One region of the Paenibacillus sp. YPG26 genome, then DNA from elsewhere that is predicted to be linked to it. Evidence: riboswitches for the same ligand, from Rfam matches in the RefSeq annotation. Region 1 holds a riboswitch; the other holds the start of a gene.
The links. Region 1 has a riboswitch for ZMP and ZTP ahead of LDO05_RS14900 (hypothetical protein). Riboswitches for the same ligand answer to the same signal wherever they lie in the genome.
Positions count from the first base shown of each region.

Region 2: linked by a shared signal. The riboswitch ahead of LDO05_RS16780 (TIGR01440 family protein) and the one ahead of LDO05_RS14900 (hypothetical protein) in region 1 are both predicted to bind ZMP and ZTP.

Region 1 covers NZ_CP084530.1:3,130,995-3,142,308, forward strand. Annotated here, with positions in the region: gene yunB (sporulation protein YunB) at 1-327, opposite strand, end outside; gene LDO05_RS14895 (family 14 glycosylhydrolase) at 799-4,833, shown strand; gene LDO05_RS14900 (hypothetical protein) at 5,373-5,879, opposite strand; ZMP/ZTP riboswitch at 6,196-6,278, opposite strand; gene LDO05_RS14905 (DedA family protein) at 6,361-6,819, opposite strand; gene LDO05_RS14910 (hypothetical protein) at 6,826-6,963, opposite strand; gene LDO05_RS14915 (S8 family serine peptidase) at 8,050-11,314, opposite strand, start outside.
Region 2 covers NZ_CP084530.1:3,534,798-3,546,111, reverse strand. Annotated here, with positions in the region: gene LDO05_RS16805 (L-threonylcarbamoyladenylate synthase) at 1-396, shown strand, start outside; gene LDO05_RS16800 (DUF72 domain-containing protein) at 459-1,319, shown strand; gene LDO05_RS16795 (DUF2269 family protein) at 1,362-1,814, opposite strand; gene LDO05_RS16790 (manganese efflux pump MntP) at 2,146-2,706, shown strand; gene LDO05_RS16785 (low molecular weight protein arginine phosphatase) at 2,766-3,350, shown strand; ZMP/ZTP riboswitch at 3,400-3,481, shown strand; gene LDO05_RS16780 (TIGR01440 family protein) at 3,666-4,253, shown strand; gene glyA (serine hydroxymethyltransferase) at 4,324-5,571, shown strand; gene upp (uracil phosphoribosyltransferase) at 5,882-6,511, shown strand; gene wecB (non-hydrolyzing UDP-N-acetylglucosamine 2-epimerase) at 6,687-7,823, shown strand; gene LDO05_RS16760 (AtpZ/AtpI family protein) at 7,997-8,281, shown strand; gene LDO05_RS16755 (ATP synthase subunit I) at 8,274-8,687, shown strand; gene atpB (F0F1 ATP synthase subunit A) at 8,680-9,495, shown strand; gene atpE (F0F1 ATP synthase subunit C) at 9,570-9,797, shown strand; gene atpF (F0F1 ATP synthase subunit B) at 9,923-10,411, shown strand; gene LDO05_RS16735 (F0F1 ATP synthase subunit delta) at 10,408-10,947, shown strand; gene atpA (F0F1 ATP synthase subunit alpha) at 10,972-11,314, shown strand, end outside.

The DNA.
Region 1 (11,314 bases):
GGTGTCCGAGGTGATCTTCATATGGGCTGAATAGTTCAGAACGAAGCCTTTTATTTTACCGGTATCATCGGTCTTCCATTCAATTAAGTTATCGAACTGCTTCTCGTCCTTCACTTGGGCCGTAATCGCCTCATTAATCGACTCTGTAGCGATCTGCTTCACCCTGACCTTGGCCAGATTGCTGATCGGTTCCCTCATCTGACGCTCGACATACAGGAAGAATTGCCCAAGGCACACACCCACGATGATCACCCAGATCAGCCAGACCTTCCGCCTGCCGATCCTCTTCCTCCGCCGACGGCTGTGCCATCTTCGTCTTCTCCACACGGACAAGCCCCCCTACTGCGGTCAATCTTTCTCTGTCACACACCCAATTTTTCTCTGATATACAGCTTGAAATGAATCCTCGTTATCAGAGGTTCGTTCCATAAAGATTATGCGGGACAGCTCTGAAAAAGAAGAACAAGGCTTCCGACTCGGCAAGTACCGAACCAGGGCAAGCCTCCCTTGAGGCAGTGTCATAATTGATCCAAAACCCACAAAATTAGTCGAAATTCCAGGCTTAAAAGCGCGATAAAACTCGAATTGTCAATATAATCCTCCTTTTCTATCAATTTATTACCTTGTTTATCCAGACAAATCTCTTTAGACTATGGGTGTAAACGTTTGCACTTTGGAGCTATCACACGTGTGAGTCTCCCGTCCCTTTTGTCTTGTGGGATTTGTTGTCCGCCAGTCGTGTCACATCTGTAGAATTTGGTTCAAACCAAGGTTCAAATTAAGAGGAGGATGATCTATTTGCACGTTACAAAAGCATTAATGAAACGAGGTTATTTATTTACTTTAATCTTCACGTTAATTTTTTCGAGTTTCCTTACTCCCTTCACGAACACAGCGAGAGCTGAAGTAGCGAATGACTTCCAAGCTTATGTCATGGCTCCGCTGACCAAGATTAATGACTGGAACGCGTTCAAGAACCAACTCAAAACTCTTAAAGACAGCGGAGTCTACGCTCTAACTACCGATGTATGGTGGGGAGATGTAGAAGCTGCAGGCGACAATCAGTTCGACTGGAGCTACTACAAAAAGTATGCGGATGCAGTAAGCGCATCGGGCCTCAAATGGGTTCCTATCCTATCCACTCATACTTGTGGCGGAAATCCCGGAGATGATTGCAATATTCCGATTCCATCATGGCTATGGGGCAAGGGATCTGCTGATGAGATGAAATATAAGAGTGAGACCGGCTATGTCAACAACGAAGCCCTCTCACCTTTCTGGAGCGGCATCAACAAGCAGTACAACGAGCTGTACGCTTCTTTTGCCTCTAATTTCTCAAGCTACAAAGGTCTGATTGCCAAGATCTATCTTAGTGGCGGCGCATCCGGCGAACTTCGCTATCCGTCCTACTATCAGGCAGCAGGCTGGAGCTACCCGTCACGTGGTAAATTCCAAGTCTACACAGAAACTGCCAAGAATGCCTTCAGAACTGCAATGGTCAGCAAATACGGTTCATTAAGCGGAGTTAACCAGGCTTGGGGCCTTCAGCTGACAAGCGAAAGCCAAATCAATCCTCCTAGCGATGGAGACGCTTTCTATTCAACCGGCGGTTATAACACGACTTATGGTAAGGACTTCCTTGGCTGGTACCAAGGCGTTCTAGAGAATCACCTTGGTGTAATCGCACAAGCTGCACACAGCAATTTCGATTCCGTATTCGGTGTTCGCATCGGTGCGAAGATCTCCGGTATTCATTGGCAAATGACTAATCCTTCTGCTCCACATAGCGCCGAGCATGCCGCAGGTTACTATGATTACAGCAGAATTATTCAGAAATTCAAGGATAACGATCTTGATCTAACCTTTACCGCTCTGGAAATGCATGATGATGGCAGAGCACCAGCTTATTCGACACCATCCACGCTTGTGGACACCATCTCTTCCATAGCCAATGCCAAAGGCGTTCGCCTGAACGGAGAGAATGCGCTTCCGACAAGTGACTTCCAGAAGATCGAACAACAGATTACTAGATGGAATTATAACGGCTTCACACTGCTGCGTTTCGCCAACCTTGTGAACCCGGACGGTTCTCCTACCGGCAACCTTGAGGGTTACAAGAAGTATGTAATCAGCCATGCCAAGCCTATCGTGAACCCTGATGGGAACAAAGTAACGATCTATTACAAAAAAGGCTTCAATACTCCTTACCTGCACTACCGCCCAGCTGGCGGAGCATGGACTACAGCACCGGGTAAAGCTATTACGGATGCTGCAGCTCCTTACACAGGATATGGAAAAATCACAGTTGATATTGGATCAGCTACTCAATTAGAAGCTGCTTTTAATAATGGCAGCGGAACTTGGGACAGTAACAACTCGAAGAACTACATCTTCAATACAGGCACTTTTACTTTCACACCGGGCGCGGATGGAGCTCCTGGCACCATTGCAGCCGGAGAACCGGTTGTGAAACCAGATGATACCGAGTCCAATGTCACTATCTACTACAAAAAAGGCTTCACCAATCCTTACATCCACTACCGCCAGGAAGGTGGAACGTGGACTACGGCTCCAGGTACAGCAATGGCCAATGCCGAAGCTGCATACCCTGGATATGCCAAGATTACTTTGCCACTAGGATCGGCAAGCCGCATCGAAGCTGCTTTCAACAATGGCAGCGGAACTTGGGACAGCAACAACATGAAGAACTACTTCTTCAGCAAGGGAACCTTCACTTTCACACCTGGCGCTGACGGAGCCCCTGGCACCATTGCAGCTGGAGAACCGGTTGTGAAACCAGATGATACTGAGTCGAATGTTACCATTTACTACAAAAAAGGCTTTACTAATCCGTATATCCACTACCGCCAGGAAGGCGGAACGTGGACTACGGCTCCGGGTACCGCAATGGGCAACGCCGAAGCGGCTTACCCTGGATACGCCAAGATCACCCTGCCTCTTGGGTCAGCAAGCCGCATCGAAGCCGCGTTCAACAACGGCAGCGGAACTTGGGACAGCAACAACATGAAGAACTATTTCTTCAGTAAAGGGACTTTCACTTACACGCCAGGCGCTAATGGAGCTACAGGTACCATTGCAGCCGGAGCACCGGAAATTGTCGGTGATGACGGTTCAACCGCTACCATCTATTACAAAAAGGGCTTCAATACGCCTTACATTCACTATCGTGCTGAAGGAGGAACCTGGACTACATCTCCAGGTTCCGCTATGGCCGATGCCGAAGCTACTTACCCGGGTTATGCCAAGATCACCATTCCTCTTGGAACAGCAAGCCGCGTTGAAGCTGCATTCAACAACGGCAGCGGAACTTGGGACAGCAACAATATGAAGAACTACTTCTTCAGCAAAGGAACTTCTACTTACACGCCAGGCGCTAACGGAGCTGCCGGCACAATCACATCTGGGGTGCCTTCCAAGGACCCAGGCAATACTGGAGCAACAGATTGGAGCAAACAAAGCATTTACTTCATCATGACTGACCGCTTCAGCAATGGAGACACCTCGAATGACAACGCATATGGCATTGCCTCCAACAAGAGCGACCCTAAGAAATGGCATGGCGGAGACTTCCAAGGAATTATTAATCAGCTGGATTACATCAAGAACATGGGTTTCACCGCTATCTGGATTACACCAGTAACAGCACAAAAAAGTGAGTATGCTTATCACGGCTACCACACTTACGACTTCTACTCTGTAGATGGTCACCTGGGTACAATGGAGAAGCTGAAAGAGCTTGTGGACACAGCGCACAGCAAGCAGATTTCGGTTATGCTCGATGTGGTTCCGAATCACACGGGTGACTTCCAGCCGTATAACGGAACAGCCAAAGCTCCATTCAACAATCCGGACTGGTACCACCACAACGGAGAGATCACTAAGTCGGATTACGAGAAGAACGACCAATGGAAGATTGAGAATGGAGATGTAGCAGGTCTGGACGATCTGAATCATGAGAATCCAGCAGTTGTCAATGAACTGAAGAACTGGGTAAAATGGATTCTTGCCGAAACGAAGATCGATGGTCTGCGTGTGGATACGGCTAAACATATGCCAAAATGGTTCCTCAAAGAATTTGATGCTGCAGCCAACACATTTACAATGGGTGAAATATTCGAAGGCAGTTCAAGCAAGGTTGGAGACTACTCCAACTATCTTGATGCGGTAATCGACTTCCCGATGTATTACACGATTAGAGACGTGTTCGGGCAAGACCAATCTACAACCAAGATCAAGGACCGTTACACTGAAGATGGCAACTACCGTGATGCCAAGCTTAACGGGATCTTCCTGGACAATCATGACGTGAAGCGGTTCCTGAATGAAGCTTCCGGCAATCCTAGCAACCGTTCAGACAAATGGCCACAACTGAAAGCCGCACTTGGCTTCGTATTAACTTCACGCGGTATTCCAATCGTCTACCAAGGTACTGAGCTAGGTTACAGCGGTGGAGACGATCCAGCTAACCGTGAAGATGTTGCGCCTAACGCGAATCATGAGCTGTACAAATACATTGCCAAGCTTAACGCCGTGCGCAACAGCCACCCGGCTCTGCAAAATGGTTCCCAAAAAGAAAAGCTCGCTGACGGCGCATTCTACAGCTACCAGCGCTCCAAAGACGGAGACGAGGTTGTTGTCATCATCAACAACTCCTGGAACACAGCAACTCGCACCGTATCAGGCATTGAGAACCTTGCCAATGGAACCAGCCTGAAGAATCAACTGGGTACGGATTCCGTACAGGTCAACAACGGTTCGGTTAACATTACGTTGGGACCAAAAGAAGTAAAAATTCTTGCGAAGGCTAGCTAATTAGGAGAGGTTCCTCCCCTCCTTCTAGCGGAATAACCAGAGATGCAATATAGGATTTAAGCTATTTCTAGCATCAGCCCCCATCCAGTTTCGGATGGGGGCTGATGTATTTTTATATAAGCTTGTACAAAGATAAACTTGACGTAGGGACTAGAAATATCTATGATGGGACAACCGTAGTACCCTGAGCAGGCTATGCCCATAACGTATGGGTTAGCGGTTTCAATAACTTCCCTATCCGTGACGATTCGCCCGTCTACAGTATTTGGCCCCACTTAGTGCAGCCCGGTCAATAATTTCCCGAAATGGCAAGAATGCGTCTGAGCATAGCATACTTTCCGGAGTCCGAGTAAATATTCTCTTTCCTCAACAAGAATAAGCCTCTGAGGGACTTCCTCGTAGCACTCCTCCCAAGCTTGTTGGGGACAGTAAGACGTGGCAAAGCCACTTATCTATAACGTTATTTCTCACCGTAGGTGAGATCTGCGAGTGAAATTTCATGGTGAGTGTAGCTGGATGCTACCTTAAACACCAGTTCTCTACCTTCGAAGCAGCGAGCCTCGTACAGTGTATACGGTAATGCTGCCTGCTCCCACACCAAGTGTCTGCCGATCCTTAGCAAAACATACCGAATTGGACTGTGTATATTTTAATGTGATTGCTGCAATTAACAGATCTCTCTTTGCGGCGTCTGGAAGGTCTCTGTTCTCAGTTACGATATGGTCTAAAGTCTTCTCGGTAATGGCCATATTGTTTCTATCCTGAACCAGGTGAACCCCGAATAAAGTCCTCTCCTCTACTAGACCAGGCTCGTAATCGAGATCGATATCAATAATAAGGTATTTGCCGTTTTTCTTGGTCATGAGAATTTCTAGGGCAGCATCATCATAGGCAGGTGCCACTATCATATCGGAAATTTCTCTCTTCAGTAATTTAGCAGTAGAAAGATCCACTAGATCACTTAGTGCCGCACAGGCCCCGAAGGAGGAGATGCGATCGTTTCCCCTTGCCCTCGCATAGGCGACAGCCAGAGGTGACAGCTCCATACCGGCGACCCCAAAAGCCTTAGCCAGTTCAGCTCAGCGGGCTATACACAGCCGCTCTAGCAGGACTTACGTGCTTGAAAGAGGCTGCTGCAGGTTCCCCTATGGCTAATCTGAGCTCTCTTACAAGCTGATAAGCGTTAAGTGCATCGAGTAAGTTAATTTAGCTTGGCTCCATTAAGAATCCTGTAAGGTAGCTTACCAGGCGATGTGACTTTTGCATTGCCTTGATTCGGATTAATCCCATACCGCATTTTGATTTCTTCCATTTGTCCTTCACCCTATCATAGCAAATAAAAAAAGTGTTTGATTAGATCAAACACTTTGCCCAGGCGAACGGCTTATATATCCATGTGCTCCCCCGTGGTCGTCCACGTTTACTCGCCAGTAGCACACGGTAACAGTCTTGTTTACAAGATTTATTTTACCAAATATCCCTATGGGATCAAGGTATCCTATACGATGACCAGACTGTTGGACAATCTCAGGCCTGGTTCATTTTTGGTTTTCTTTTCAGATACCAGATAAGGATGAGAATCAGAACAAGAAGCACAAAGCCAAGCAGCAAATACTTATGAATGGCTTCTGTAACAGCCAACCAATGCTTGCTCAGGTATTTTCCCAGCGTGATAAAAGTGAACGCCCATAGTATCGCTCCGGGTGCAGCATATGAGAGGAATGTACGGTAACGCCATCCGCTGATCCCGGTAAAATACGCCGTGAGATGACGAACACCAGGTATGAAATAGCCCAGCGTGAGCGCAAACTTGCCAAATTTCTTGAACCAGCGCCGGGTATGATCAAGCTTCTCCTTCGTAATCCGAATCTTACGGCCATGCTTCTCAAGCAGCGGATACCCAAACTTCCGCCCAATGAAGTAACTAACGCTCATTCCCGCAAAGCTGCCCACCACCGCGACCAGCAGGGTCAGGATATAAGACAGCCTCCCCTAGGAGATCAGGTATCCCGAATAGGTCATCAGGACTTCGTCCGGTATGGGCAGCCCGACAATCCCAAGGGCCAAGGCTCCAAAGATACCGATATAACCATAATGTGCAATGAGATAAAAGATTTTGTCTTGGAGCATCTGGATGGACTCCTTCTTGATGCCATCAACTTGGCATGTTGGTTAGGTGTGAAAGTGAGGGAGAGAAATGGGTTTACTCCTCTTCTTTATTTTAACCAATTCTTTGTTGGAGTTTTCGGGGTGCTTGTTCGAGGTCCCAAGAAGTGAAGGAATTGTTTTTGAAACTCGTTGAGAATTCAGTACAAGTCCGTAAAATCATTGGAAATACGCTCTCTCGATTCCAAATCTTTTCATCATGTCGCAATCTCCCCATAATTTTTGGAACTAATTGGTAGGTGGCTAGTCTTTAAAACATGACCTTCCCGTTGTGAACAGTTCAGTTACGTTCAGACATTATAAAGTCCCACCTTCTCTCCAATTAGTTGCGATGACTTTTTAATAGATTGCCTTCTCAATGTCTATATCGAGGTATGGTATTGTTCAGTTGCGTTGGATTGTGAAAAATAGAAGAAAAACAAACATAACAAAAAACAGGTCAATCATAGTGGTATTTGACCATAATCGACCTGTTTAATGTTTCGGCATAGCGTTATTTAGATTATAAAAGTAAACCATTAACGTGCGTACAGCGATTTCGAGAAATCTTTATACGGTATTACATGGGGTTGATGTGTTATTAGTTGATGCTGGATTCATTCGGCACTAGGTCCCCCCTGAAAAGGAGCCCAACAACAACGACCACAGGAATATATTCTAAGTAGTACTGTCGTACCCGCCTTTTCTAGGCAATACATCTTCAAAGTCACACGCAGCAACAGCCTTATAGCCACTGTTCCATAGATTAGTAAGCAGTCCCGAGATGCATAATATATAAGCACTTGATTCTGTTTCTTCACTAGGTTCAATCTCAAGATAGTATCTCGAATATAAAAAACCGTCAGGTCTTTGTGTTCGTTTCGTTTCGTTAAAGTCATCATTTTTCAACAAATCAATACTACATTGCTTGTTTGAAACACTCCATCTTTCTAATGTTCCATCTACACTCTCCGAGACACAAGAGACGACTTCTTCCCTGCTACAGTCTGTATCAATGAATATTTTGCAAAATAAATCAATATTATTAAGAAGCATATTATCACCTCAATTTTATTTTAGTCGAATATATGGACCATTGTCGAAAGACCCTCCAGACTTAATTATTGAAATATCCACATCAATTCCAAGTTCCTGTTGTAGTTGTTTTCTAAAACTACTAAGTCCTGCCTCACCAGCTTGAATTTTTCCAGTTTTAATTGCATGAAGCATAGTTTTCTCTTTAGCTGAGCCCCGATTTGGCGTCCCAAACCGCTGTTTAACTAACTCATCAAATTTTTCAGGAGATACCCTGACAGCAAAGTCAATATCAGAATCGACACGTGCTGTTCCGTTTGCCCTACTTCCTTGAACTAGAATATCATTGCTAATTGAGCCAAGTTTTTGTCTTATTTTCGAGGATATGCTTTTAAATTGTTTTGATGTAAGTCCTTGAGGAATTGTAAGTTTTCCGGCACTCTTAGGTTTACCTCCTGCTCCAGCACTTGTCTCTAAAGCTCCCGAATAAACAAACTTACCAGAAGTGCCTGATACTTTGGTACCTACCGGAAAATATTCTCCTAATGAATAGTTTGAAGCCTGTCTTACTGCATCATTAATTGTTAAATCAAATCTAGCGAAATGGAAGTTACTGTACAATGAACTTATTGTATTTGAAGCAGATTTATAATTTACATGAAGAAGCTTAAGATCATTTTCCGATACTTTTCCATTGTTCAAATTCATAAAATCATAGAGTGCCAATCCCTGAGGTATTGAGGTTATTTGTCCTGCCTTAGCTGCTTGTGAGAGAAATATCTTTTCCTTATTACCAAAGTTGTAGTTCACAGCAACATGTGTAATCAATTCAGCACGATGCTTACTATCTACGAACTCCATCTGAGTTGATACCTCGAGATCAGTTCTTCCAAGTGTGGTTGTCTTACCATCCTTTGATACAGTTAAATTATTTTTTTTAAGAACATCATTCCATGTATTTTTATTAAAATCTCCTTTTCCCGCCAAAGAAACAGCTGTATTAATTATATTCTCTACATTTGCATACATCAACGGGGTAACATCCACTCTTTTTGCTGCTGCACTTCTTCTTAAATCTTCCGCTGATTTTTCAATAGACCGTCTATCTTTATCTGTTGTTGCCTTAAAGTATGCACTCGTTAAGGCAATTAGTTGGGCCTGAACCGTAACATTTGTAATGTTCTTATCTGACTCTTTCCAGTGCCCTGTTGGATCACTGTACATAATAGGCTCATTACTAACATATGAATATAGATTAAGCGACAGTGGATCATTAGCTTCCCCAAGATACGTATCCTCACTTATAAACCTGGCGATACTTGGATCATAATACCTTGCGTTCAGGTAATAAAGCTTGCTCTCTTCATCATATTGATAGCCTGCGTATCTTACGGAATTCTTCACATTTCCTGTGGTCTGCGCGATATTTCCGAAAGCATCGTAATAATAAGAAGCTTTAACTTCTCCCGAATCATTAACCAAGGCCGTAACATCAGCATGTCCGTTATACAAATACGAGTATTTCTCGTCTCCGACTTTTCGGGTAAGCAGATTCGTACCATACAAATTGAACGCAGTTTGTTTGCCCGATTCGTCCGTCTCTAGAACAACCTTATCTGACTCATAGACGTACTGGCTGGTCACACCATTTGAGATTTTCTTCGTTCTTAATCCATCGCCGTTGTACTCGTAGGTCACTGTTCCCTCGCCTGTACTCGATTTGGATAATTGGTTCCACACGTCATACTCATAGGCAGCGGTACCTGATACGATATTGTCTATCCGTGGATTCTCGTTTTTTTGCCCATAGACGAATATTCCGAAGGTCGGATCTGTTGGCTTCTGTGGATCAATCTTCTTGATGATCTCAGTGCTCTTGTTAATCAAGTTCCCGTTATTATCATACTTATAATTAACGAGCTGCGTACTTCCTTGAGAAGTCAATTCCCTCGTCGCCGTTAAACGGTTCTGATTATTGTACTCATACTGGGTTGTCTTGACGGAAGATGAATCTTTCACCTTCTCTTCAATCCGGTTCCCTGCTGCATCAAAGCTATATGTGGTTTGTTTCCCGCCCGGCTCAAGAACGGTCTGTAACCGGCTCAGGGCATCATAAGTATAGGTGGTCTTCCCTTTATTTACACCATTAATCAATTCTTCCTTGGAGAGCTGGTTTCCCGCCGCATCATAGGCGTAAGTATAAGAATCCATCAAGGCCGTTCCCTTAAAGTTCTTTAACGTACTTACATGATTCGTTAGCGTATAGGTATACTCTTCCTTAATACCGCTAGAATACACCACCGACTTACGTGATCCATCGTTATAGTACGTGTACGAAATAGCAGGATCGTTATTTGCCTTGACCTCAACCAGTCGGTTCGTCTTGTCGTACACTTTGCGGGTAACATTACCTTTGACATCGGTGGTTACTTCAGCTCGGAAGCCTTGGGTTAATCCCATAGTGTCATCATATTGATACGTATTTGTCCCAAGCTTCGGTACCGACTTGGTTATTGTCCGGTTTAGCTCGTCATAGGTTCGAATCGTTGTTCCCGTCTTATCAGATACCGTCAAAGGGTTGTCATTGTTGTCATAGGTGTACGAGACTTGACGACCTTGTACAGGACTTGAAGTCAGAGATGGACCGTCCACGGTACGGGACAACTGCCGCTCATGAACATCATAGCTGTATGATGTAGTATTCCCATTTCGGTCTGTCTTCGTTTTCATGGAGCCATTGGCAAAATACGTATAACTCTCGATTTGATCGGCTTGATACGCTATCTTGCCGTTCTTAACTTGAAGACCACCAGGGTCAATTCGACGAACCAGTAAGTCTGCTGCGTTGTATTCAAACGTGCTTACGTGACCATTTCCGTTCGTCTGAGTGAGCTTATTACCAATGAGATCGTACGTATATGAGGTGACTTCATCCAGCGCATTCGTCACACGACTCAGTCGACCTAGGTAATCATAGTCGTAACGTGTGGTATTTCCGTTCCCATCGGTAACGGCGGTCTTATTCCCGAGTAGATCATATTTGGTAGCTGACGTATTCCCTTCTGGGTCCACTGTGGTGGTAAGAAGAGTATTCATATCATAAGTAAATGAAGTCACCCGGTTAAGCGCATCCCATGCCCGTACTTGGGTATCATTAAGATTATACTCAAGCTTCTGTACAGATACACCGCTTGCGTCTTTACGTTCGATTAGCCGGTTCTTATCATCATAAATTAATGTGCCTGTATTTCCGAGCCAATTCGTCTCAGTTAGCTTATTACCGTTAGCATCATAGGTGTAT
Region 2 (11,314 bases), 400 kb from region 1:
GGGCGGGGAGAGAGCAGCCCGGCGCCGCGCTCGCCGGGCATGAAGTACACGCACTATGCGCCGCGCGGCAGCCTGCGCATTGTGCGTGGGCAGGACCCGGGGGCCGTTGTGGCCCGGGTCCAGGCGGAGCTCGCCGCGGCGGAGGCGCGCGGCGAAGTGACGGGGGTGCTCGCGTATGACGAGCACCTGCACCATTACCGGGCGAGCATCGCGATCTCGCTCGGCCCGGTCGGTGCGCTGGAGAACGCGGCGCACCGACTCTATGCGGGGCTGCGCCGCTTCGATGAAGAAGGCGCCACCTTCATGGTCGCCGAGGCCTGCCCCGAGGAAGGGGTCGGCCTGGCCGTGATGAATCGTCTGCTTAAAGCCGCTGGGGACGAGGTAATAGACGTATAGGGAATCCTTTTCATATCGAAAAGAATTCGCGATATTACTAGTCAGGAGAGGCGGGGGTAGCGATGATCCAGGTAGGAGTAACCGGATGGGGAGATCATGATGACCTATATCCAGCGCGCACGCCTGCTCGGGACAAGCTGCGGATCTACGGGCAGCACTTCCCTGTGGTCGAAGTGGACAGCTCCTTTTATGCTATACAATCCCAGGCTAATTTTCAGCGCTGGGTGGATATAACCCCTGAGAACTTTACTTTTTTTGTTAAAGCTTATCAGGGGATGACGGGCCATTCGCGCGGGAAAAACCAGAAGTTCGCAGGCCCGGGAGAAATGTTCGAAGCCTTTATTCGTTCCATTGACCCCGTGGTGGAGGCAGGCAAGCTGAATGCGGTGCTCTTTCAGTTCCCGCCCTGGTTCGACTGTACGCTGGACAGTATCCGCCGGCTGCGGGCCATCCGCAAATGGATGGGGGACCTGCCGCTCGCCATAGAATTCCGGAACCCGAGCTGGTTCCAGGAGGATACCCGGGAGAAGACGATTCAGTTCATGCGGGAGGAAGGGTGGTTCCATGTGATCTGCGACGAGCCGCAGATTGGGCATGGGTCGGTTCCAACCGTGCTTGAGCCCGGGGCGCCAGGCCGTACCTTCATTCGCCTGCACGGCAGGAATGCGGAAGGATGGAAGAAGAGCAGTGCTCCGAACTGGCGGGAGATCCGGACGCTGTACCGCTACTCTACGGAGGAGCTTCTTGAGTGGCGTGATCACCTGGACGAGCTGCGCAAGAAGGATGCGGGCGATATCTATATGATTTTCAACAATAACTCCGGCGGCGATGCGGCAGACAATGCCAAGGAAATGATGGCCCTTCTCGGCATGGAGCCAGCCGGTAACGCTCCGCGTCAGATGGATCTGTTCGGAGAGTCCTAGGAGAGTGCGGGTTCAGCAGGAATGCCGGGCCCGTGTTCGTGCTTAAGGGCGGATCACCATTAGCATGATGACCAGCACGGTAAGGACCTGGACAATCCGGTTCAGAGCGTTAATTTTGCTGGCCAAGGGGAGGTAGTCTTCAGGGATACCTTCCTCTTTGTGCTGCCTGATTAAATGGGCGGCCCGCTTCATAGCGGGGTCAAGGAACCCGATAATCAGAATTTCGATAAGGACAAATAGGACGAGACTGATATTGAGCCACATTTTGGTGAATCCCGTGTGATCAAGAAGCATAAGGAGAATGCCGGTAACCAGCAGGGTGATTCCGGCGGCCTTCGGGTACTTGTTGATCTTGTCGTTCAGCTGATAGGCGAACTTCAGCTGACTGCTTGTCTTGGCGGATTGTGTGATAACTGGCAGTACAAAGGCTGGCCCGATGCCGATGATTGCCGCCAGAACATGGATAAGCACGAGAGTGGTTTCCATTGCCTCCATTTTGCTCTCTCCCCTCTAAAAATCTATGCTATGCCTGTACTCCATACTTACTGTCCATACACGAGATTCATGCCTGCCCCCGTAAAAGGATAAGCTGTCATGAACCCTGCCTTGTCCGCATAATTTGATTCTAGAGACGGAAATATGCGACGAAGTGAGTTCGCATTTTCCGTCAAGACGGAAATATGCGACGAAGTGAAGTTCGCAATTTCCGTCAAGACGGAAATGTGCAACGAGTTCCAGGTGCAATTTCCGTCAAGACGGAAATGCACACCGTAATCTAGCTCGCAAATTCCGACCAAACGGAGTCGCGGACATGGGGGAATAATGAATGTTGGAAGCAGGCGAACAGCTTGGTGAGCTGGCGACAATCGTAATGATGGCAGCGGCCTTGGGAATGGACGCTTTTTCATTGGGAATAGGCATCGGCATGAAGGGGGTGCGCCTGCGCGAGGTCCTGCGGATCAGCGCGGTCATCGCGCTGTTTCATATTCTTATGCCGCTGCTGGGTATTTTTACCGGGGAATACCTGGGGATGCTGCTGGGTCAGGTAGCCGGGTATGTCTCTGGAGGACTGCTCGTGCTGCTTGGAGGGCATATGATCATAAGCTCCTGGCGGGGAGGCGGGATGCAGACTGTGAATCCCCGGACGCTTGTTGGGGTGCTGCTCTTCGCTATGAGTGTGAGTGTTGACTCCTTCTCGGTCGGTGTCTCGCTGGGAATGTTCCATAGCAATCTGGCGCTTACTGTGCTGGCTTTTGGCTTCTTTGGCGGCTTGATGTCTGTACTGGGTCTTATGCTGGGGCGCAAGGTAAGCCATAGTCTTGGCGATTACGGGGAAGCGGCGGGCGGCGCTGTGCTTCTTGCATTTGGACTGATGTTTATCTTTTGATACAATAGTAGACAATAGAGGCTTGGAGCTAGAGAGTTACCGGAGGTGAAGACACAGGTATGCGGATTTTGTTTGTATGTACAGGAAATACGTGCCGCAGCCCGATGGCTGAGGGCATGCTGCGCAAGCTTGCCAAGGAACACGGCGTAGATGTTGAGGTCCGTTCCGCCGGGGTGTCAGCGGCGGACGGAGTACAGATCTCCTATCATGCGGAGGCTGTGCTGAGAGAGAACCAGATTGAAGATCTTATGACCTCCACGGCCCTGCGGGCGGAGCTGACGGAATGGGCAGATCTGATTCTGACCCTAACTCAGGGACATAAGAGACAGGTTATTCAGTATTTTCCGGGAACAGCGGGGAAGACCTTCACTCTTAAGGAGTATGTGGAGGATGACGAACAGGTACTGGCGGATATCCGGGAACTGGATGGTCATCTCGCAGCAAGAGAACTGCAGATGTCTTTGGGACAGCAGATGAGCGCGGCGGATAGCCAGCGGATGATTGAACTCCGGCAGAGAATACCGGTATATGATATATCAGATCCCTTTGGCGGTACGAGAGAGGACTATGACCGCACAGCAGCTGAGATTCGGACTGCACTGGACAAGCTGATCGATATACTGAAGCAGCGGAAGTCTCATTAATTTGGCTTGCAAAGCAATTGTGATTGCTATATGATGAAGTTGAAAATTGCAGATCCGATGTGACTGGCGACGAGAGTGGGCTAACCACGATGGAGCATCGGAGTATACGGCCGGTCGCCTGGGCAAAGAGCACACGCGTTTTTTTGATGCGTACTGCTCTTTTTTTCATTCCTTCTTTCGATTTCTTGTCGGTTTTTAGGTATAATAAGGGCGTTGTGAGCGGGAAGGATGTTGATTCCTGCGGATTCGGTTCACGATTTGTACCGCCTGGATCGTACTCTTTGTACCTGTGATTGGAATGGGAGGAATGTGTGAATGAATGAAGGCAATGAAGCGCTGTCCATCCGGGAACAAGCGGCAATCGTATTGTCTGATCTCGCGGAAGCGGCGGGGCTTGGACCTGGCAAGATCGTAGTAGCCGGAGTTAGCACCAGCGAGGTAGCGGGCAAGCGGATCGGCACCCATGGGGCCGAGCATATCGCAGCAGAGCTGTATGAGGGGCTGGAGCAGGTAAGGGCAAGGTATGGCTTCGAGCTTGTGTTTCAGTGCTGCGAGCATCTTAACCGGGCGCTTGTTCTTGAACGCGATCTGCTCGAACGTCTGAACCTGACCGAAGTCAGTGCGGTTCCGGTACCCAAAGCAGGCGGATCCATGGCGGCCGGTGCTTACAGCCGGCTGAAGGATCCCTGCCTTGCCGAGACCATCGAGGCTCATGCCGGGATTGATATCGGCGAGACGATGATCGGTATGCATCTGCGCCGGGTTGCTGTACCTTTCCGCCCTTCCATCCGGTATGTAGGGGAAGCGCGGGTGAATGCGGCCTGGAGCCGTCCGAAGCTGATTGGCGGCGAGAGAGCCGTCTACGTTCTGCCGCACGTGCAGGACTCCAATCTGTGTGATTAATCAACTGTATAAGTTGAGCTTAAGCTGGTAATTCAACTTATTTATTATTAAGTATGAGAGGATGACGAACATGGAAAATTTGAGAAAGCAAGATCCGGCAGTACTTGAGGCGATGAATCTGGAGCTTAAGCGTCAGCGCAACAACATTGAGCTGATTGCCTCCGAGAACATTGTAAGTGAAGCAGTTATGGAGGCCCTTGGCTCCGTACTGACGAACAAATACGCTGAAGGTTACCCTGGCAAACGCTTCTATGGCGGCTGTGAGCATGTTGACATTGTAGAAGACATCGCTCGTGACCGTGCGAAAGAATTGTTCGGCGCGGAGCATGCGAATGTTCAACCTCACTCGGGAGCTCAAGCCAACATGGCCGTCTATCTGGCTGCGCTTAAGCCTGGAGATACCGTGCTGGGTATGAATCTTGCCCACGGGGGTCACCTGACTCACGGTAGTCCGGTTAACGCATCGGGACTGCTGTACAATTTCGTAGCTTATGGTGTTCAGGAAGATTCCTTCACAATTGACTATAACGATCTGCGCAAAGCTGCATTCAAACACCGTCCTCGTATGATCGTGGCTGGTGCGAGCGCGTATCCGCGGATTATTGATTTTGAAGCTATCGCTTCGATCGCCAATGACGTAGGCGCGCTGTTCTTCGTGGACATGGCGCACATCGCGGGTCTGGTTGCTGCGGGTCTTCATCCGAGCCCGGTACCACACGCTCATTTCGTAACAACTACAACGCACAAGACGCTTCGCGGTCCACGCGGCGGCATGATCCTGTGTAAAAAAGCTTGGGCTCAGGCCATCGACAAGGCTGTGTTCCCAGGTATTCAAGGTGGACCTTTGATGCACGTTATTGCTTCCAAAGCTGTCGCTTTGGGCGAAGCGCTGCAGCCTTCATTCAAGACATATGCTGAGAACGTTGTGAAGAATGCGAAGCGTCTTGCTGAGACTTTGGTTGAGGAAGGTCTCAACCTGGTATCTGGCGGAACGGATAATCACTTGATGCTGATCGATACACGCGGCTTGAACATTACCGGACGGGATGCAGAGCATGTTCTTGACTCCATCGGAATTACCGTGAACAAGAACGCGATTCCTTTCGATCCTACAAGTCCATTCGTAACGAGCGGTATTCGTGTGGGTACGCCAGCTGCGACTTCACGCGGAATGGATGAAGAAGCTATGGTCGAAATCGGACGGATTATTGCCTTGACCTTGAAATCCCCTGAGGATTCAGCCGTGCTTGAACAAGCCCGTGCACGCGTTGTGGCCTTGACTGACCGCTTCCCGCTCTATCCTGAAATGAAGTATTAATTCTCCCTTATAATTCTCTGGTGGCTCCTGTGCTTCAATAGTGCAGGGGCCACTTCCTGTATATAGAGGTGCATAAGTTAAGATAGCGGGATTATTGGAGAGGGCAGCCCGGTAATAATTCAGATGATTTTGTCCAAGCTGGTATTTGTGGCTGATAAGGGTGCATTTGAAGGTGAAAATGCCCCAGGGGAGTGATATAATAAACAGGATTTGGCCGCTATAATACAAGCTGGAGTGTATAGAAGCTTATGTATACAGGGCCAGGCCTCTTAAGGAGAACACAGCAGCAACATAACCGGAGGGACTAGCCATGGGAAAATTAGTGATATGTGATCACCCGTTAATTCAACACAAACTTACTTTTATCCGCGATATGCGTACGAACACGAAGGATTTTCGTGAATTGGTGGATGAAGTCGCCACTTTGATGGCTTATGAGATTACAAGAGATGTGCCGCTCGAATCTATAATTGTACAGACTCCTGTTGCAGAGACCGAATCGAAGGTGATCTCCGGCCGTATGCTGGGCCTTATTCCGATTCTGCGCGCTGGCCTGGGGATGCTGGATGGCGTTCTCAAGCTGCTTCCTGCCGCCAAGGTAGGACATGTGGGCTTGTTCCGTGACCCTGAGACTTTGCAGCCGGTTGAGTACTACGTGAAGCTTCCCACAGATGTTCAAGAACGCGAACTGATCGTTATTGATCCTATGCTGGCAACCGGAGGTTCAGCAATTGCTGCTATAGAATCCCTTAAGAAGCGGGGCTGCACCCAGATCAAGATGATGAACCTGATCGCGGCTCCAGAGGGGGTTAAGGCGGTTCAGGATGCTCACCCGGATGTGGATATTTATGTAGCCGCAATGGATGAACGCCTCGACGATCATGGATACATCATTCCAGGTCTGGGAGATGCCGGAGACCGCTTGTACGGAACCAAGTAGCCGTGGTCCTGCAGCTCTCAGCTGCAGGCCTGCTCAAGGACGATGATCGAGAGATGATCGCAGGACATGGAAGTCTACTTGCGATTATCTTCAGGAAGAGCGGCGCTGGCTGAAGTCCGGCGCGGTCTCAGGCAAATAGAAAGGGGTTACAGTTTTGAACAACAAGATTAAAGTGATGACGATTTTTGGGGTGAGACCGGAGGCTATTAAGATGGCTCCGCTTATTCTGGAGCTTCAGAAGCATCCGGACAAGATAGAATCTGTGGTCTGTGTGACGGCGCAGCACCGTGAGATGCTGGATCAGGTACTTGAGGTATTCCAGATCAATCCGGACTATGACCTGAATGTGATGAAAGAACGCCAGACGCTGAACGAGGTTACCATTCGGGTACTGCAAGGCCTGGAGGAAGTGCTCGCCCAGGCGAAGCCGGATATTGTGCTTGTCCATGGTGACACGTTGACGACCTTCCTGGCCAGCTATGCCGCTTTCCTGCAGCAGATCCAGGTTGGACATGTCGAAGCCGGCCTTCGTACGTGGAACAAGCTCTCCCCTTACCCGGAGGAGATGAACCGTCAGTTGACCGGAGTTCTTGCGGATATGCACTTTGCACCCACGGACTGGTCTGCGGGCAACCTGCGCAAAGAAAACAAGAATGATTCAACTATTTATGTCACAGGCAATACGATTACGGATGTGTTTCAATATACTGTGAAGTCGGATTACAAGCACCCTGTTCTGGACTTTGCGGAGGGTAAGAGATTGATTCTGATGACGGCACACCGCAGGGAGTCCCAAGGAGAGCCCCACCGTAATATCTTTAGAGCGGTTCGGAGAATTGCCGATGAATTTGAGGATATCGCGATTGTCTATCCGGTCCACCCAAGCCCGGCGGTCCGGGAACCAGCCTATGAAATCCTGGGCAGCCATCCCCGGATCAAGCTGATCGACCCGCTGGATGTGGTTGATTTCCATAACATCTATCCGCATACGCATCTGATTCTGACCGACTCGGGCGGAATGCAGGAAGAAGCTCCTTCCTTTGGTGTTCCGGTGCTGGTTCTGCGGGATACCACCGAACGCCCAGAAGGAATTGAAGCTGGAACCCTGGAGCTGGTAGGCACAGATGAAGAGGCTGTATACGAGCGGACAAGAGTCCTGTTGTCTGATCAAGCTCTATATGAATCCATGAGCCGGGCTGCCAACCCGTATGGAGACGGTAAGGCTTCGGAGAGAATCGTCAAGGCAATTTGTCACCATTTCGGGCTAAATGATGAGCGTCCTGACGCTTTTCACACAATGTTCATAAATTGATTTCCGATGGAGTATGAGCGAGAAATAGACAGCATACAGTTATACTGTACGCTTTGCGGGTTGTCAGGGCTGGAATTAGTACTCTTTTCGCTTTAAAGCGTGAAAGATTTCTTCGTTGACAAAAGTTCATTAATTTCAGTAAAATAAACTGGGATTATAAGGCGGGTTATGCTATGGATCAACCTTCAAAAAGTCCAAAGAAATCAACTGATTCAGACTCTGACAAACCGGCTAATACCGGTACCGTCCTCAAAGCTGCAGGTCTCGTGTCCGCGATTGGAATTGACATTGCTGTGTGCACAGTTGCCGGCTATTATCTGGGCAGCTGGTGGGATAGTTTTGGTAGCGGTTCCTCGACAGGTATCCGCACTGGAATTGGCGTGCTTATCGGCGTCGTGATCGGCATGGTTAGTGTCATTTATCTTATCAAGAAGGTCATGGAGGACAGCGATGGATGAACTGCGGGTATACCGTAGAGTACTGAAGGTGGCGACATACTCCGCTCTTGCTCTATGTTTCATTGCGGCAGCGTTGTTTCAGGAGTATAAGTCCATTCCGATTGGAATAGCTCTCGGCATTGTCGTCAGTTATGTGAACGCCAATTACTTGGCACTTAAAGTCAGACGTTTTATGGATGGAATTACAAGCCAGGATCAACGACGACGGGGTCTAGGATTCTTCACCCGTGCCGCCTTTGCTTTGGCAGCTGCCATGATAGCCATTAAGAAGCCCGAGATGTTCAACATCTACGCGGTTGTCGGCGGATTGGTCTTCTCCCAGTTCCTTCTACTATTCGCAGGTATTATCCAGTCTAGAAAGGAAGAAGATGACGCGTCTGAGAAAGGGGTGAAAAAACATGCATGAATCACCAATTATTGAGTTGGGCGGACTGCGCATTGACCTTTCTGTCGTGCTAATGCTAATTGTTACCAGCGTGATTGTATTTATCATTGCCAAGCTTGCCACAAGGAATTTATCTGTTGAGAACCCCAGCAAGATGCAGAACTTCATGGAGTGGGCGATCGAGTTTGTACAAGCCCAGATCTCCAGCGCCATGGATTTCAAGAAAGGCAAGCCCTTCCTTGCACTTGGCGTAACTATGATTATGTTCATTTTTGTAGGGAATATGCTGGGTTTGATCTTTGGGGTGGTGACAGAGTACGACAATAAGGATGCAGCTCATGTCTTTGGTCAGGAGCTCGTTCAAGTCACTCATACGCTGGACGAACAGCACGCGAAGGGTGAAGAACATCCCCATGCCGAGGTTGCCTGGTGGAAATCTCCAACAGCTGACATTGGCGTAACCATGGGTCTTGCTCTTCTAGTATTTGTAATCGTTCACTATTTGGGAGCTGTGAAGAATACAAAGCCTTACTTCAAACACTACTTCCAGCCATATCCAATCTTCTTCCCAATTAACTTGATTGAGCAATTCTCCAAGCTGCTTACACACGGTATTCGTTTGTACGCGAACATTTTTGCCGGAGAGGTGCTGATCGGAGTTATCATGGGTCTAGCTACATCCAACGTAATCGGCGCAGTGCTATCTGTACCGCTCTTGATGGCTTGGCAGGGTTTCAGTATATTTATCGGCGCGATTCAAGCCTTCATCTTCGTTGTACTGATGATGGTGTACATCTCCCAAACCGTAGATATGCATGAAGATCATTAACACACAAGTTGAATTTTCATTTCAGCTTGATCGATATTACAAAAATTAATCACAAATTTGAGGAGGATTTACAAATGGTAGAAGGATACGCATTGTTAGCAGCAGGTATTGTAGCAGGTCTGGGCGCACTTGGCGCAGGTATTGGTAACGGTCTTTTGATCAGTAAAACAGTTGAAGGTGTTGCTCGTCAGCCAGAAGCTAAGTCAACTCTACAAACTTTGATGTTCCTTGGAGTAGGTCTGATCGAGGTTATGCCTATCATCGGCGTGGTACTCGCGTTCATGTTCTACGGTAAAGCCTAATAATTATTGTACGACCCAAAGCTTGGCGGGGAAGGCGAAGTCCATCTGCCGCCTTCTTTATTCTTAAATAGTCCCTTAACCGGGCGATCTGAGATGAATGATGCTTTTGGAAAGGAGTGACGAGGTTGAATTACGTATGGGAAAATACAGCAATTACGCTTATCGCTTTTCTAATCCTGTACTTGCTGCTTAAGAAATATGCATTTGGTCCCTTGTTCTCCATTATGGAGCAGCGCCGTGAGCTGGTTCGTCAGCAGCTTGATGAAGCCAAAGCTACGCGCGAACAGGCAACTGCATATGTAGAGGAGCAGAAGCAAGCTCTGCAACAGGCGCGTCAGGATGCTTATGATATTATCGAACAATCCAAACAAACCAGCAGCAAGCAAGCAGCTCAAATCGTAGAGCTTGCCAAGAACGAAGCTGTCCGTCTGAAGGATGATGCTGTTCGTGAGATTCAGAACGAGAAGGAAAATGCGGTGCAGCAGCTTCGCAGCGAAGTTGGAGTTGCATCCGTCAAGATTGCTTCCAAGCTGATCGGCAAAGAAGTGAAAGAAGACAGCGTGCAGGGAGAACTGGTTGATCAGTACCTCAAAGAAGTCGGTGGCCGATCATGAGCCGCGAGACAGTTGTAGCCAAACGCTATGCCAAAGCGCTTTATGAGGCCGCGGCGCAGGATGGCCGCACGCTTGAAGTTGAACAGGAATTGACAGCAGCGGTAAAGGCACTTACTTCCGACAAGGATATCGTGAATTTTATTACCTCGCCTAATATTTCTGAAGAAGCCAAATGGAGCATCATCAACAGCAGCCTTGAAGGCAAGCTGTCCCAACCGGTAATCGCTGTAATCAAGCTGCTCATCGAGCGTGGAAGATCGGACGTATTGTCCGACTTGCTTGACAGTTATGTCAAAATCGCGAGTGAAGCTCTAGGCGTTGCTAACGCCGTGGTATACACAACTTACCCGTTAAATGACCAGGAGCAACAGAAGGTTGCCGCGGAATTTGGTGAGTTGATTCATAAGAAAATCCGTGTTAATAACGTAGTCGATAAAGATTTGCTCGGCGGTATGAAGGTAGTCATCGGCGACAAGCTGTATGACGGAAGCCTTGCCGGCAAATTGGAACGCCTTGAAAAGTCTTTTCGAAGATAAGCACTGAAGATAGGGGTGAAATTCTTGAGTATCAGACCTGAAGAGATCAGTACACTGATCAAAAGTCAAATCGAACAATATAAAACGGAAATCGAAGTAGCTGAAGTCGGAACCGTTATTCAAGTTGGTGACGGGATCGCCCGTGTTCACGGACTCGAGAATGCGATGGCTAACGAGCTGCTCGAATTTGAGAACGGCATCTTCGGCCTTGCCCTGAACCTTGAGGAGAGCAATGTGGGTGTCGTTATTTTGGGACCATACAGCGAGATTCGCGAAGGTAACCAAGTGAAACGTACTGGACAAATCATGCAGGTTCCTGCAGGCGAAGCTTTGCTTGGCCGTGTAGTGAATCCGCTTGGACAACCGG